2 regions of the Pleomorphomonas sp. T1.2MG-36 genome follow, and region 1 is predicted to be linked to the other one. Evidence: riboswitches for the same ligand, from Rfam matches in the RefSeq annotation. Region 1 holds a riboswitch; the other holds the start of a gene.
The links. A riboswitch is a leader RNA that binds a small molecule or an ion and turns the genes downstream of it on or off. The one in region 1 is predicted to bind S-adenosylmethionine.
Positions count from the first base shown of each region.

Region 2: linked by a shared signal. The riboswitch ahead of QQZ18_RS14155 (O-succinylhomoserine sulfhydrylase) and the one ahead of QQZ18_RS12880 (threonine aldolase family protein) in region 1 are both predicted to bind S-adenosylmethionine.

Region 1 is NZ_CATNLY010000023.1:298,608-306,359, forward strand. Features, by position in the region: gene rpiA (ribose-5-phosphate isomerase RpiA) at 1-548, shown strand, start outside; gene QQZ18_RS12860 (MFS transporter) at 578-2,098, opposite strand; gene QQZ18_RS12865 (TetR/AcrR family transcriptional regulator) at 2,187-2,723, shown strand; gene QQZ18_RS12870 (VOC family protein) at 2,799-3,224, opposite strand; gene QQZ18_RS12875 (TetR/AcrR family transcriptional regulator) at 3,293-3,874, shown strand; gene QQZ18_RS12880 (threonine aldolase family protein) at 3,908-4,948, opposite strand; SAM-I-IV-variant riboswitch at 4,993-5,099, opposite strand; gene QQZ18_RS12885 (pyridoxal-phosphate dependent enzyme) at 5,462-6,967, shown strand; gene QQZ18_RS12890 (PLP-dependent lyase/thiolase) at 6,971-7,752, shown strand, end outside.
Region 2 is NZ_CATNLY010000023.1:575,467-583,218, reverse strand. Features, by position in the region: gene QQZ18_RS14190 (prephenate dehydratase) at 1-667, shown strand, start outside; gene nudC (NAD(+) diphosphatase) at 671-1,606, opposite strand; gene QQZ18_RS14180 (DUF6460 domain-containing protein) at 1,667-1,942, opposite strand; gene apaG (Co2+/Mg2+ efflux protein ApaG) at 2,137-2,529, opposite strand; gene QQZ18_RS14170 (transporter substrate-binding domain-containing protein) at 2,556-3,398, opposite strand; gene QQZ18_RS14165 (C40 family peptidase) at 3,516-4,400, opposite strand; gene QQZ18_RS14160 (MarR family transcriptional regulator) at 4,397-4,747, opposite strand; gene QQZ18_RS14155 (O-succinylhomoserine sulfhydrylase) at 4,796-5,971, opposite strand; SAM riboswitch at 6,047-6,126, opposite strand; gene QQZ18_RS14150 (diguanylate cyclase domain-containing protein) at 6,343-7,749, shown strand.

The DNA of each region.
Region 1 (7,752 bases):
CCGTCGCGACGTCGCGCGCCACCGACGCTGCCGCTCGGGCGCTCGGACTCCCCATGTTGACGGACGACATTCCACGCGAGATCGACATCACCATAGACGGCGCCGATGAGGTGGATCCCGAGGTGAATCTCATCAAGGGCGGTGGCGGCGCCTTGTTGCGCGAGAAGATCGTGGCCCAGTCCAGCCACCGGGTGGTCATCGTCGTGGATGCGGAGAAGCTGTCGCCCCGGCTCGGCACACACTGGCCGCTGCCGGTGGAGACGCTCGCGTTCGGTTGGCGGTCGCAGGTGCGCTTCCTTGAAAACCTTGGCGCGACGGTCGTGCCGCGACCCGGTCAGGGCGATCTCTTCCGCACCGACCAGGGCAACATCATTCTCGACAGCCGCTTCGGCCCGATCGACGATCCGCAGGCCCTGGCCGGCACGCTCGACGCGCGGGCCGGGCTCGTCGGGCACGGCTTGTTCATCGGCATGGCCACCGACCTCGTCGTGGCGGGAGAGGATGGGGTGCGCCACATCGAGCGCAGCCCACGGCAAGCCACACCTTGAGCCGTCATGGGACGGGAGGGCACCGCCCCCTATCGATGCGTACCGCCCTTGTTCCGATAGGTCTTCAGCATGAAGAAGACGACCACGCCCAGCATCCCGATCAGGCCTGAGGCGGTGGACAGCAAGACCGAATGGGTCGCGGAAAAGGCCGCCTTGCCGGCCTCGATCAGCGCCGCGCCGTGCTCTTCTGCAAGCTGACCGGCCACCAGATAGGTATCGCCGATCGAACGCGCAGCCTGGTCGGCAAGCGGTTGCGCCAGCCCCGGCGGCACCTTCATAGTGTGTCCATAGACGCTGGACATGAAGACGCCGAACAGCGTTATTCCGATGCCGGTGCCGAGCTCATAACCGGTTGCTTCGAGCGAGCCGGCCGCCCCGCCCTTGCTGGCCTCGACCGACCCCATGATCGCGATGGACGACGCCGTCAGCCCCGTGCTGAGCGTCAGGCCCAGAACGGCCAGCATCGCGGGGACGACCACGCCGGGGCGGCCGAAATCGCTCCAGGCAAGACAGCCAAGGGCTACGGCAGCGACGACCAGCGACAGGCTCGCGAGAAGGCGCAGGCCGAGCAGGTTCGACATGTAGCCGGCCACCGGTCCGCCGACCGCCGACGCCGCCATGATCGGAATCATGAACATTCCGGCCTGAAGCGGCGTCTTGCCGAGCACGTATTGCAGCTCTTGCGCCAGCGTCAGCTCGACACCGGCAAGCGCGCCCGTCGCCAGAACGGCCATGACGATGCCGGCCAGGATTGCCGGGTGCGAAAATAGTGACAGATCGAGCATCGGATCGCTCGACCGAAGCTGCTGCCTGACAAACAGCATCAGCATGACCAGGCCGAAGGCGAGAACAAGCGCGGCAACGGCAAGCGGCTGCTTGGCGCCGAAGCCGGCCTTGACGGCATAGACGACCGAAATCATGCCCACGATGAGCAGGATCGCCTGGCCGATGGCCCACTTGCCGGGAATGGTCGTCTCGGTGCGCGGCAGCAACAGATAGCACGCCGGCACGATGGCCAGCATGACCGGCACGTTGATGAGAAAGACCGAGCCCCACCAGAAGCGTTCCAGCAAGGCACCGCCGACCAGCGGGCCGACCGCCGCGCCGGCCGCGCCCACCATGCTCCAGAGGCCGAGCGCCATTGCCCGTTCGCCCTCGTCCTCGAACGTCTTGCGAACGATGCCCAGAACGCAGGGCATGATCATGGACCCGCCAAGGGCCAGCAGCATGCGCGCGCCGATCAGCATCGTCGCACTTTGGGCGAAGGCGGCCAGACCGGAGGCAAAACCGAAAACGGCGAGGCCGACGAGCAGAATCCGTCGATTGCCGATCCGATCGGCGAGCGTTCCCATGGGAACCAGCAAGCCCGCCATCAGCAAGGGATAGATATCGATGATCCAGAGCACCTCGGTGCTTGTGGCACCGAGTGCCTGGGTCAGGGTCGGAATCGCGACGTGCAGGATGGTCATGTCGAGCACGACTGGCAGAAAGGCCAGAATGACGGCGATCAGAACGAGCCAACGCTTCGGAAAGACAGGGATAAAGGACATGACAAACCCAAATGACGCATTGCGCGTCCTCATATAAATACATACGTATGGATTTCAATCATATGTCCATCAAACTTGGTTGAAGCACATGGGCAGGAAACCGACGATCACCCGCAATCTCTTGCTCGACATTGCCGAGGATATCGTCCGCAGCGACGGCGCGAAGGGGCTGACGATCGAGGCGTTGGCGCGGTCGGCCGGCGTGTCCAAAGGCGGCGTGCAATACTCCTTCGCATCCAAGGACGACCTGGTTCGTGCGCTGATCGATCGTTGGACCAATCAGTTCGATGAGATGCTGAAGGAGGATGAACCGACCACGGCGGTGGCGTTCGTTCGCCGCTACATCCAGGCGATGCGCGCCTCGCAAGAGGCGATGAATGCCAAAATGGCCGGGCTGATGATCGCCTACATGCGGAACCCCGAAAACCTGCGGGAAGTTCGAGAGTGGTACCACGCCATGTTCGAGCGGCTTGGAGCCGGAACGCCGGACAAACAGGCGGCCCGCGTCGCCTTCCTGGCGGTCGAGGGGCTGTTCCTGTTGCGCATCGTCGGCGTCGATGACGATGACACCTGGATGACCCTGCTGGATGACGTAGAATCCACGCTGGCGCGCCTGGCTGGCTGATCAGACCACCCGTCGCCGGCTTCGCTTGCCGACGACCGGTGTCGAGTGGGATGATCGGGCATCGGTCACGGACGATCAGCCCGGCAGCGCATCCGGCTGATAGAGGGCGGCGAACTCGCCCTTGGGCGGGATCGGCGTGATGATGTCGATCAGGACGCCATTCGGATCGGCCGTAATGAAGTGACGCTGCCCGAAATCCTCATCGCGCAGCGGCAGCAGAACCGGCAGGCCGGCTGCGGCAAGTCGGGCATGCTCCGCATCGACGTCCTCTACCTCGAAGTTGAGGATCATCCCGGAAACGCGCCCCCGACCAACCTCCGGAATCGTTGCATGGTTGCCGTCGAGAATGGCGAGATTGACGGATGGGTCGGTCGCCGACTGGAGATGGACGTACCAGTCGGCCGAGAACATCGGCTGGAATCCGAAATGATCCTGATAGAAGGCGGTCGTCGCCGCAACGCGATCGGTCATCAGGACTGGATAGACGCTGGTCGTGTGCATGGGTTGCCTCCAAGTTGGAACAGACATACAGTCTGTATGTAAATTGAAATAACATACAGGCTGCATGTATGCAAGAGCGGCGTACGAACAGAGAGCGGAGCGAAGGCACCACGGCCACCCTGATCGCCGTTGCACGGCAATTGTTCGTGGATCGAGGCTACGCGGAAACAGGCACGCCCGACCTCGTCGCGGCGGCCGGGATGACACGCGGGGCGCTCTATCATCACTTTGCCGACAAGCGGGCCTTGTTCCGCGCCGTCGTGGTTGCCGAGAGTCGAGCCGTGGCGGACGCTGTCGAGCGCTCGGCTCCAGGAGGCCATGACCCGGTGGCCGATCTCGTGACGGGCGGCGAGGCCTATCTCGACGCCATGGCCGAGCCGGGCCGGTCGCGGTTGCTGCTGATCGAGGCGCCAGCGGTGCTGGGGCCGGCGGATGCGGCGGCGATCGATGCCGAGCACGCCGGACGGACGCTGCGCGAGGGGATCGAGGCGGCGCTTGCCGCCGGGGCAATCCGGCCGCTGCCGATCGCAGCCCTCGTGACGCTGCTCGGCGCCACCTTCGATCGCGCCGCGCTGGCCGTGTCCGAAGGCATGTCCCGGTCCGACTGCGCCGCCGTTCTCGCCGAGGTGCTGAACGGCCTGCGGAGTTGAGAGCCGCGTCCGCGCAGCGAGGAGGACCAAGCCTTAACCGGCGGCTGTGGCGGATCGAATATCGGCCGCCAGTTCGTCGACCCGCGCCGGATCGGCATCCCAGGCGAACATGAAGCGGGCGCCGCCGCCGATGAAGGTGTAAAAACGCCAACCTCTCGTGCGCAGCTCGTTCAGCACGGCCTCGGGAGCGCTCAGGAACACCGAGTTGGCCTCCACGGGAAAGAGAAACTGGATGCCGGGCTCAGCGGCGATGGCCGCCGCCAGGCGCGCCGCGCAGGCATTGCCGTGCTGGGCGTTGCGAAGCCAGGCGCCGCTTTCCAGCATGCCGACCCACGGAGCCGACAGGAACCGCATTTTCGACGCCAGTTGCCCGGCCTGTTTGCAGCGATAGTCGAAGTCTTCTGCCAGAGCCTTGTCGAAGAAGATGACCGCTTCGCCGACCGCCATGCCGTTCTTGGTGCCGCCGAAGCAGAGCACGTCAACGCCCGCTTTCCAGGAGAGATCGGCCGGCGAGCAACCGAGCGCCGCGCAGGCATGGGCGAAGCGAGCGCCGTCCACGTGCAGCTTGAGCCCCAGTTCCCGGCAAGCCGCCGCAATGGCCCGCACCTCTTCGATGCTGTAGACGAGGCCGGTCTCGGTCGGCTGGGTGATGGTCACCACCCTGGGCTTGGGGAAGTGAATGTCGGAACGGCTGGTGGCCATGGCCCTGATGATGGCCGGCGTCAGCTTGGTCGCCGTAGGCGGCGCAACGAGCAGCTTCGATCCGTTGGAGAAGAACTCGGGAGCCCCGCACTCGTCGGTTTCCACGTGCGCCGACGAAGCGCAGATGACGCTGTGGTACGACTGGCAGAGGGCCGAGAGCGCCAGCGAGTTGGCCGCCGTGCCGTTGAACACGAAAAAGACCTCGCAGTCCTTTTCGAACAGGCGCCTGAAGGCGTCGGCGGCGCGTTCGGTCCATTCGTCGTCGCCATAGGCGATGGCCGACCCGCCATTGGCGCGCTCCATCTCGGCCCAGGCCTCGGGGCATATGCCGGCGTAGTTGTCGCTTGCGAACTGCTGGGCGGAACTGGTCACGTCAACGTCCTCTCTTCCCGATGAAGCGGAGCGACGCGCGTGGCTGATGTCCCGTTGGTTGCCGGTCGGCCACATCCCCCTCTTGCGAGGAGCACCACCTTGCCCGGGAGCAGGTTGGTGTCGGGCGTCTCCCCGACTCTTGATGCATCAATGGCAATTAGCACCCTGCCCTGAGCTCGGCAACTGCTTGTCGGTGCCTGAAGACAAACGGATGGCATCTGCACTCGCTTTTCCGTCCGGCGGCTCCCATACGGGACACAGCGTAGGCCGTTGCGCGCGCTGAGCTTCCAGCCTATTCCATGTTCGTGTCGCGACGGCCGGCCTCCTAATTTCTGCGCTTTCCGTGAGGAACAGGGCTTGCGGCATATCATGTCGCCGCTTGCGGAACTGCGCCATTGTGGACCGTGACAGGCATGGTTTGCCGAGGGCATTGCCATCGGCAGACGGAACACGTGGCTCGGCACTGCCAAAGCGCGCAGTCGGCCATCAAGAACGAGCAAGGGGACACAGAACATGGCGCGGTTAGGTTTGGAGCGGAATGTCGTCGATACTCAGGTTCTGGACCGGACCATCGCCCGTCTCGGACAGGAGGGCGTCCTGCTGCCCACGCTGGGACAGCTTGCCAACCCGGCGGCCATTCCCGACGGAATCCGCGCGCGTCTCGCCGGCGTCGACCCCGATGTCGCCGATCCGCTCAACCTCTTCCGTGTCCACTGGTTCAACGACGCGGCCCGCAGCGGGCTGACCGACGTGCCCGTCCACGTCGAGCTCCCGAGCGAGCTTACCGGCGTCAAGGCGCGCATCGTGCTGGCGCTGGGCAACCGCTTCCCGATGATCCGCGCCCACAAGGTGCTCGCCGCCTATGGCTGTCTGGTGCCGCGTCTCGTCACCGGACAGTTCGACCCGAGCCATCACAAGGCAGTCTGGCCGTCCACCGGCAACTACTGCCGCGGCGGCGTCGCCATCTCGCGCATTCTCGGCTGCCATGGCGTGGCCGTGCTGCCCGAGAACATGAGCCGCGAGCGCTTCGACTGGCTCGACAAGTGGGTGGTGGACAGCTCCGACGTCATAAAGACGCCGGGCTCGGAGAGCAACGTCAAGGAAATCTACGACGAGTGCGCCCGCCTCGACAGCGACGCCGACAACATCATCTTCAACCAGTTCTGCGAGTTCGGTAACTATCTCGTCCATCGCACCTGCACCGGCGCGGCGCTGGAGACGCTGTTCAAGGCCCTCACCAAGGATCGTCCGGGCTCGAAGCTGGCGGCCTTCGTGTCGGCGTCCGGGTCGAGCGGTACGCTGGCGGCCGGCGACCACCTCAAAGAGCATCACGGCACCAAGATCGTCGTCGTCGAGGCGACCGAGTGCCCGACGCTCCTGGAGAACGGCTTCGGCGAGCACAACATCCAGGGCATCGGCGACAAGCACGTGCCCTACATCCACAACGTCATGAACACCGACATGGTGGCCGGCGTCAGCGACAGCGACACCGACAGGCTGATCGTGCTGTTCAACACCGAGGTTGGCCGCAACTATCTGATCGAGCGGCGCGGCATCGACCCGAAGCTGGTCGCCGACCTCAGCAATCTCGGCCTGTCGTCGATCTGCAACATGCTCGCGGCGATCAAAACCGCCAAGTATTACGACATGGGGCCGGACGATGTCATCGTCACGCTGGCCACCGACGGCGCCGCCATGTATGGCAGCGAGATCGACAAGGTGGTCAAGCGCGACTTCGGCAACCGCTTCGACGCGGTCGCCGCCGGTGAAACCTGGGGCCGCTCGCTGGCCGCCGCGTCGACCAGCGACCTTCTTGAAATGACCTATGTCGACCGCAAGCGCGTGTTCAACCTCGGCTACTTCACCTGGGTGGAGCAGCAAGGCGTCTCCATCGAGGAGTTCAAGGCCCGCGCGAAGCAGTCCTACTGGGACGGTCTGCTCGATCTCGTGCCCGCCTGGGACGAGATGATCGCCGACGTCAACGCCAAGAGCGGCGTCGCCAAGACGCTGGGCCTCTAGGCCATGGTCGGGTTTCGTTGCCACGGCTGTGGCGCCAAGGTCGACGCCGGCCTTCAGCTGGCGTTTCGCTGCCCGAACGACCGTGTCGGCGGCGATGACATCGACCACGTTCTCGTGGTCGACAGCGAGGCGGTGTCGCCCTCGATCGGCAGCGAAACCGACCCGTTCCTGCGCTACCGCGCCTGGCTGTCGCCCTATCGGCTGGCGCGGGAAGCGGGCCTGCCCGACACGGCCTGGATCGATCTTGTCGGCCAGCTCGACCACGCGCTGACGGCCGTCGACGGACACGGCTTCCGCGTCACGCCGATGGCCGAACGGCCTGCTCTCGCGGAGGCCATAGGCCTTTTGGGACCGCTCTTCGTTAAAGACGAGACCGGCAACGTCTCGGGCTCCCACAAGGCGCGCCACCTGATGGGCGTCATGCTCTATCTGCGCGTTCTGGAAGCAGCCAGGCTGCCGGCCGGCGAGACCCTCAGGTCCAGGCGTCTGGCGATCGCCTCTTGCGGCAACGCAGCGCTCGCCGCCGCCGTCGTGGCGCGGGCCGCCGACTGGCCGCTCGACGTGTTCATCCCCCCCGACGCCGATGCGTCCGTGAGGACGAGGCTCGGGGAGCTCGGCGCCCAGATCACCATCTGCGAGCGACGCCCCGGCGAGACCGGGGATCCCTGCTATCTGCGCTTCCGCGAGGCGGTGGCCGCCGGCGCCATCCCCTTCGGCGTGCAGGGAACCGACAACGGGCTGGCGATCGAGGGCGGCCGCACGCTGGCCTTCGAAATGGCGGAAGA
Region 2 (7,752 bases), 280 kb from region 1:
CGACGTCCATATCATCGGCGAGCATTTCCTGCCGGTTCACCACCAGCTCCTTGGCGTCAAAGGCGCGCGCCTTGAGAACGTCCGGACGGCGCAGAGCCACGTACAGGCGCTCGGTCAGTGCCGGCAAACGCTGCGCTCGCTCGGCATCACGCCGATCGTCGGCGCCGACACCGCCGGTTCGGCCCGCGAGATCGCCGAGGGGGGCGACCCCACGCGCGCCGCCATCGCCTCGTCGCTTGCCGCCGACATCTACGGTCTCGACGTGCTGAAGGCCGACTGCGAGGACACGCTCCACAACACGACGCGTTTCATCATCCTGTCGCCGCGTCCGCGCGCTGCTCCGCCCTATGGCACGCCGACGGTGACCACGTTCATCTTCCGAGTCCGCAACATTCCGGCCGCGCTCTACAAGGCCTTGGGCGGTTTCTCCACGAACGGCATCAACATGACGAAGCTGGAGAGCTACCAGCTCGAAGGCCAGTTCTTCGCGACGCAGTTCTACGCCGACGTCGAAGGACATCCCGACGACCCGGCGGTGAAGTTCGCCCTGGAGGAGCTCGAGTTCTTCAGCCGTGAGGTCAAGGTGTTCGGCAGCTATCCCGCCAGCCCCTTCCGCGACAAGATCCGCGAGCCGGCGGCCCATCTCGGACTCCGGCCCGGCGAGTGATCGCTACTTGAGGTCCGCCCACACCTCGATCAGGTGGCGGGCGACCGCCAGTCTCGGCGGGCAGTGAAGCTTGCCGACCTCGGTGGTCGCCAGCATCGCCTTGACCTCGTCGCGCGTGAACCAGCGGCAGTCGTCCATCTCTGCCTTGTCCACCACGATGTCGGTGGAGATCGCCTCGCCATAGCAGCCCAGCATCAGGTTGGCCGGAAACGGCCACGGCTGGCTGGCATGATAGCGGACTGGGCCGACGTCGATGCCGGATTCTTCCTTCACTTCGCGGCGCACGGCGTCCTCGACCGTCTCTCCCGGCTCCATGAAGCCGGCAAGGCAGGTATACATGCCGGCCTCGAAGCGGGGCGTCCGGCCGAGCAGCACCCGGTCGTCGCCGTTCTGGATCAGCATGATCACCACTGGATCGGTTCGCGGGAAGTGCTGGGTGCCGCAACCGGTGCAGGTGCGCTGGTAGCCGGCAGCAATGCTCACCGTCGGTGCGCCGCAGACGCCGCAGAAACGGTGGCGCTGGTGCCAGAACAGCGTTGCCCGCGCCTGTGCCACGGGGCCAAAACCGTCGGCTCCGACCACGGCATCACGGGCAAGGCTGCGGAGATCGACAAGGGTTTCGCCGGGCTCCAGCTCCGGTTCGGTCTTGAACTCGCCGGCAAACCACGGGCGCCCCTCGGCGTCGAGGCCAAGGAAAATCTGCGTCTCCGTTTCCTGGAACAGGGCGGAGGCGGCGTTGCCCTCGAAGTCGAGGCGGCCCGACTTCACGAGGACGCGGTCGCCGAACAGCATCATCAACCGGCGGTGCGGGTCGGCAAGATGGCGTTGCACCAGCGCTTCGTCGGTGCGTTGCTCGGAATGACGATGAAGAACGTTGGTCGAGTAGGTGTTGTGGCTGGACCAGTCGAAGCCGAAGGGCGGGTCGGAAGGCAGAATCATCGTGTCATTCGCTTTCAGTGGGCCGGCTCTCACCGCCGGCCGGGTGCTTGCGACCGTCCGTCAGAAACGGTTGCGGCCGATATTGAGCAGTCTCAGCACCAGCCAGACCGGGATCACCACCACGGCGCCAAGCAGGAAGTAACGCCAGACACGGTCGACGGCATCGAAGCCCATCGACCAGATGCGGTCGACGAAGCGAAGCGCCGACGTGACGATGTCGTAGGGCTCTATGCCGAGCGCGGCGAGCACGACGCCGACGACCAACGAGAGGATGACAAGCCTCAGAAGAAGGCGGGCCGGGCTGTCGCCGAACAGGCGCGCGAAACGGTCGGACATGGGAACAACGCTCCGGCTTTCCGGTGAGGGAGTTGCCGACAGATAGGCGCGGCAACCGATCTTGTCCAGCCGTTGGAGGTGACCAGATGCGGGCAATCTTGAAGTGACCTCAGGCGCGGTTCGACGGCAGCCGACCCACCCGCGCAACATGAAGCATCTCGGAAACGGGTGCCGAGCGGAAGCCGGGGCGGATACTAGTTGAGGGTACGCACCGCCGCCGGGCTGTCGAGCGAGAAGGCCGGAATGACGACGTCGAGCGTGGTGCCGCGATCGTCGACCATTCGATAGCTGCCGGACATGATGCCGCTCGGCGTCGATAGCGGGCAGCCGCTCGTGTACTCGAAGGCCTCGCCCGGTTCGATGATCGGTTGCTGCCCGACGACGCCCGGCCCGGTCACCGTGCGGCGCAGGCCGTTGGCGTCGGTGATCTCCCAGAAGCGCGTCACGAGCTGCACGGCGCGCCGGCCATGATTGGCGATGACCACCCGGTATGACCAGACATAGCGGTGCTCGTCGGGCTCGGACTCTCCAGGGAGATAACTCGGCTCCACGCTGACGACGATCTCATGGCTGACGGCGGTAAACATGATGCATCCCGGTTCGCGGCTCGGCGTCAGTAAAGGCTTTCGGGGAAGAAGCGCAAGGCGAGATCGGCCAGCGTGCCGTCGGCGTCGAGGGCGCGCAGCGCACCGTCGATGCTGGCCTTGAGCGCGGTGTTGTCGGCGGCGACGGCGATCTTCATGCCGTCGCCGAAATAGGCCGGCTCGGTGTAGGCGCCGCCGGAAAAAGCGCAGCAGCCCTTGGCGACCGGACCGGCCAGCCAGAAGGACGCGCCGACGGCACCGGCGAAGACGGCATCCACCTCGCCGCTCTTGAGGAGCGAGAACAGCTCGGCCTCGGTGGTCGCGGGACGAAGCTTGGAGGTAGGGAAAAAGTCGCCGATGAAATCGGCATAACGGCTGCCGGCGATGACGCCCACCGATTTGCCGGCCAGCGAGCGCGGCGATGGCTCCACCAGTGCCGGCCAGCGGCGGACGAAGCGCGCCGGCTCCCTGAAGTAGGGAACGGAGTAGGCCAGATGGCGGCGCAGGGCCGGCGTATCGGCGACGCCCGCGGCGATGGCGTCTGCCTTGTTCTCGCGCACCGCCTCGAGAAGAAGAGGAAACGGCCGGACCTGAACGGTACAGGGAATGGTAAGGCGCGCGCAGATCGCTCTCGCGACCTCGACGTTGAAACCGGTGATGAGGCCCGAACCGTCGACGAAGTTGAACGGCGGGAAGTCGTCGGAGGTCACGAAGCGAATGGATGGCGGGCTCGCGCCGGCGGTGGCCCCCGTCCCGAGAGGCACAAGCCGGGGATAGTCGGCGTCGGCGGCGCGGAGTTCCGAGACAAACGGGCCGGCGAGGCAGAACAGCAGACCCAGGCTTGCAGCAACCAAGGTTTTTGATAGGCGCATCTTCGACACACTCGGCGGCTGCGAAAATGAAAGTCCCACGAGGCTAGCCGAACTTGTGGTTTGGCGGAAGCCTCGGCTGCCGGTCCTCGGATCTACGGGGGCTCCGACCCGTTCCCGTCACGCCTTGGCGCGGTAGCCGGCAAGCCGTCGTACGCTCGTCACCGGCACACCGCCAGAGGCGATGCGGGCAATGGCGCCGCCGAGCGGCTCCATCACCGTTGCCATGTGAAAGCCGTTGGCGTGCAGCAGCTGGTCCGGACCCGCGACGATGCCGACATGCCCCTTCCAGAACACGAGATCGCCGCGCTCGAGCGCGTCGGGATCGCCATTCCAGTCGACCGGCTCGCCGGCGCCGGTCTCCTGCTGGTCGGTGTCGCGGGGAGCGGCGACGCCGGTTTCGGCGAGGGCGCGCTGGACGAGCCCCGAGCAGTCGATGCCGAGGCTCGACGAACCGCCCCAGAGATAGGGCGTGCCGACATAGGTGGCGGCAACGGCGACGAAATCGCCGGCCGGCGGCGATCCGACCGGCCGGAGGTGCTTCATCACCGTGGCCGTACCGTCGGAGAGCAGCGCGTAAACGAGGTTGCGTCGCTCAACTTCGCCCGTGACCGTGACGAGCGCCCCCTGAACCAGCGTGTAGGCGACGGGCAGCTTGAGGTCGGACCCCGAGAAGGCGAAGGAGCGCACCTGCGACACTGCATGCGTCGGCTCGGGCGTCGAGAAGGACACTGCCTCGGCCGGCATGTAACCGACATAGCCGTCTCGCCCGATCCGGACAAAGGCCCAGCCTTCGCCGTCGACATCGAGCACGTTGATCGCCTCGCCATGGATCGCCTCGCTGTCGAGCGGGCAATCGAAGCGCGGCTCGCGCCGGAGACCGGCGATCGGCGAAATGATCCGGGCCGGCCGTGGCTCGGCATATCGCTCGGCCGCCACGTGACCGGCAAGCGCGGCGTCGGCGAGGTCGGGGCGGGCGAACGTGGTGCGGCGGTCGGTGGTCAACGCGGCAGCTCCCTGGCTTTGTCCACGATGATATCGGCAAGGCGTTCGAGGAACAGCGCCCCTTCCACCGTGCGATGAACGATGACGTTGCGCCTGTCGGTCTCGTCGCGCTTGCGGCCCAGAAGCTTCAGTTCGCCCATGGTGTCGAGCGCACGCGTGATCGCCGGTTTGGTGACGCCGAGCTTTTCGGCGAGGCCGCGCACCGTGTGCGGCGGCGGCTCGAGATAGACGGTGAGCAGCACGGTGATCTGGCGCGGCGACAGGTCGGCGCCGTTCTCGCGCACGGTGGCGAGCGAGACATCGTGCCAAAGTCTGAGGGCCTGAGCGGGGCGCATGTCGATCGGCATGCGCCCTGTCTACACCGAACTCGTTTCGGAGGCGTTATTATCGAACGATCAGCCGAGCGCCTGTTCCAGATCGGCGATCAGGTCGTCGGCATGTTCGAGGCCGACCGACAGGCGCAACAGACCCTGGCGGATGCCGAGTTCCTGCCGCACCTCTTCGGTGAAGCGCTGGTGCGTCGTCGTCGAAGGGTGGGTGATCAGGCTCTTGGCGTCGCCGAGATTGTTGGAAATCTTGATGATGCCCAGCTTGTTCACGGCGGCGAAGGCACCTTCGCGGCCACCCTTCACCTCGATGGCGATCATGGTCGAGCCGCCGGTCATCTGCTTGCGGCAGATGTCGGCCTGGGGGTGGCTCGCCGAACCCGGATAGATCACCTGTTCGATCTTGGGGTGTCCCTCAAGGAAGGCGGCGATCTTCGCGGCGCTCTCGGCCTGTCGGCTTACGCGGAGCGAGAAGGTTTCGAGGGCCTTCAGCATCACCCAGGCATTGAACGGGCTCATGGTCGGGCCGGTCTGGCGCAGGAACACCTGCAGGTACTTCTCGAGGAACTCCTCGTCGCACAGGACGACGCCGCCCATGCAGCGGCCCTGGCCGTCGATGTGCTTGGTGGCCGAATAGGCCACCACGTCGGCACCGAGTTCGAGCGGCTTCTGATAGAGCGCGGTGGCGAAGACGTTGTCGACGACGAGGCGCGCGCCGGCCGCGTGGGCGATCTCGGCCACGGCGGCGATATCGACCACCTCCAGCGTCGGGTTGGTCGGGCTTTCGAAGAAGAAGACGCGCGTGTTGGGCCGCACCGCTGCCCGCCACTGGTCAAGGTCGCGACCGTCGACCAGCGTACAGGCAATGCCGAAGCGCGGCGCCAGGTCTTCGACGATGTAGCGACAGGACCCGAACAGCGCCCGCGCCGCGACGATGTGGTCGCCGGCCGAAACCTGCGACAGGATGGCCGCCGTCACCGCCGCCATGCCGGTCGCCGTGGCCCGCGCCACCGGGGCGCCTTCGAGCAGGGCCATGCGCTCTTCGAACATGGCGACCGTGGGGTTGGAGAAGCGGCTGTACTGGAAGCCCGGATCGAGATTGAGAAAGCGCGCTTCCGCCTGCTCGGCGCTGTCATAGACGAAGCCCTGCGTCACGAACATCGACTCGGACGTCTCGCCCCATTGCGAGCGCAGGCTGCCACCATGCACGAGGGCAGTGTCGGGATGCCAGTTGACCTTGGTCATGTCTTCGTCCTTCGATATCGGAGACCGGAAAAAAACAAACCCGGCTGCGCAGAGGCGAGCCGGGTGTCAACAATCGACATGTCCGTCCCGACCTTTTAGCAGCCTTGTTTAACGTGGCGGCAAGCCGGTCGGCTCAAAGAACCACGATCCCTGTAACGCTATGGGATGCGTGGACAAAGGTCAAGCCGGCAACCGATGCGGTGCGTTGCAGAGTCGGCCGCAGCGCCGCCGCAAGCCGCAAACGGCCACGGCGAAACTGCTCATTCCCGTAAGGTCGTGTTTGTCATACCGAGATAATTCTCGTACCTCCACTGATTATTGGTTGATGGGGCTCAAGATATTGTTCATGCGACCGCGTTTCCGGAGGTCCGATGAACCCGACGGCCAGCCTTGATCGCCGATTTCTTTTGCGTGTGATCCTGCCGATGTTCGGCCTGATTGCCATTCTGCTCGCTGGCGCCATTGCCGGCGTGCTCATGCTGTCGTCCAAGCAAAACTACCTGTCGACGGAGTTCCAGCACCGCACGGCGAAGAACGCGCTGCGCTATTTCGCAGACGAACTGTCCGAGATGGCGTCCGGCATGGCTGGCCGGGACGAGACGGCGACCCATGTCATCGACGCCTTCGATGCCGGTTGGCTCGCCGAACATTTGACGGCGGAACAGGCCGACGCCTTCCTGTTCGTTCTCGATCCTGACGACCGTACGCTGTTTTCTCGTATCGGCGGCCGGGACGTGGCGGTGGAGGCGCGCAGCGTTCTGCCCCCTACCTTCGGGCAGCTGATCGCGCGCTGGCGGGCCGGCCACATCAGCGATACCGTCACTCAGCTCATGGCGGTGGACGGTACGCCGGTGCTGTTCGCGGTCACCGGCATCCACAAGATCGCGGACCGGAACGAGCTGGCCGACAACGGCTATGTCCTGGCGATCGGCCGGCGCGTCGACCGTGCCAGCCTCAGGCACCTCTCCGAGACCTTCATGCTGCCCAACCTCAGCTTCGAACCGGGCTTCGGCCAGACGAGCGACGGCCCCGGCCGCCTGCGTCTGATGGGCCAGGACGGAACCATGTCCGATGCCTTGGTCTGGGACCCCATCCTGCCCGGCGATCAAATCATCAAGGCCATCGGACCGGGACTCGTGTTGGTCTTCGCGGCCTATCTCGTCCTTACCGCCGTGGTACTGCTCTTTGCGCGCCGTGCCGTCCGGCTGATCAGCGACAGCGAGGAAAAGGCATTGCACGATCCGCTCACCGGTCTGCCCAACCGGTTGCTTCTGCTCGATCGCATGAAGCACCTGCTCGCGGCGAAGCGCGGTGAGGAGGCAAGGGCGGCGGTATTCTACCTCGATCTCGATGGCTTCAAGGACGTCAACGACAGCGCCGGTCATGCCGCTGGCGATGCCGTGCTGGTGGGGGTGGCGCGCCGGCTGAGCGAGTTCTGCCGGACGGAGGATACCGTGGCCCGGCTCGGCGGCGACGAGTTCGTGATGGTCATTCCGATGAACGATCGCCAACTGGTCGAGGAGCGGGCAGAAGCTATGCTGGCTGCGTTGAGCAGCCCCTATCACTACAACGGGCGTCCCCTGGTCGTCGGGGTCAGCATCGGCATTGCCTTGGCGCCGGAGCATGGCCTCAATGTCGCGGCCCTGTTGCACAAGGCCGATGCCGCGCTCTACGCTGCCAAGCAGGGCGGCAAGGGGCGGGTTCGGTTCTACCGCAAGAGCATGCATGCCGAGACGGTTCCGAGCGACTGGGCAATGGCTCCCGCCGTCGGCATCTGAGCG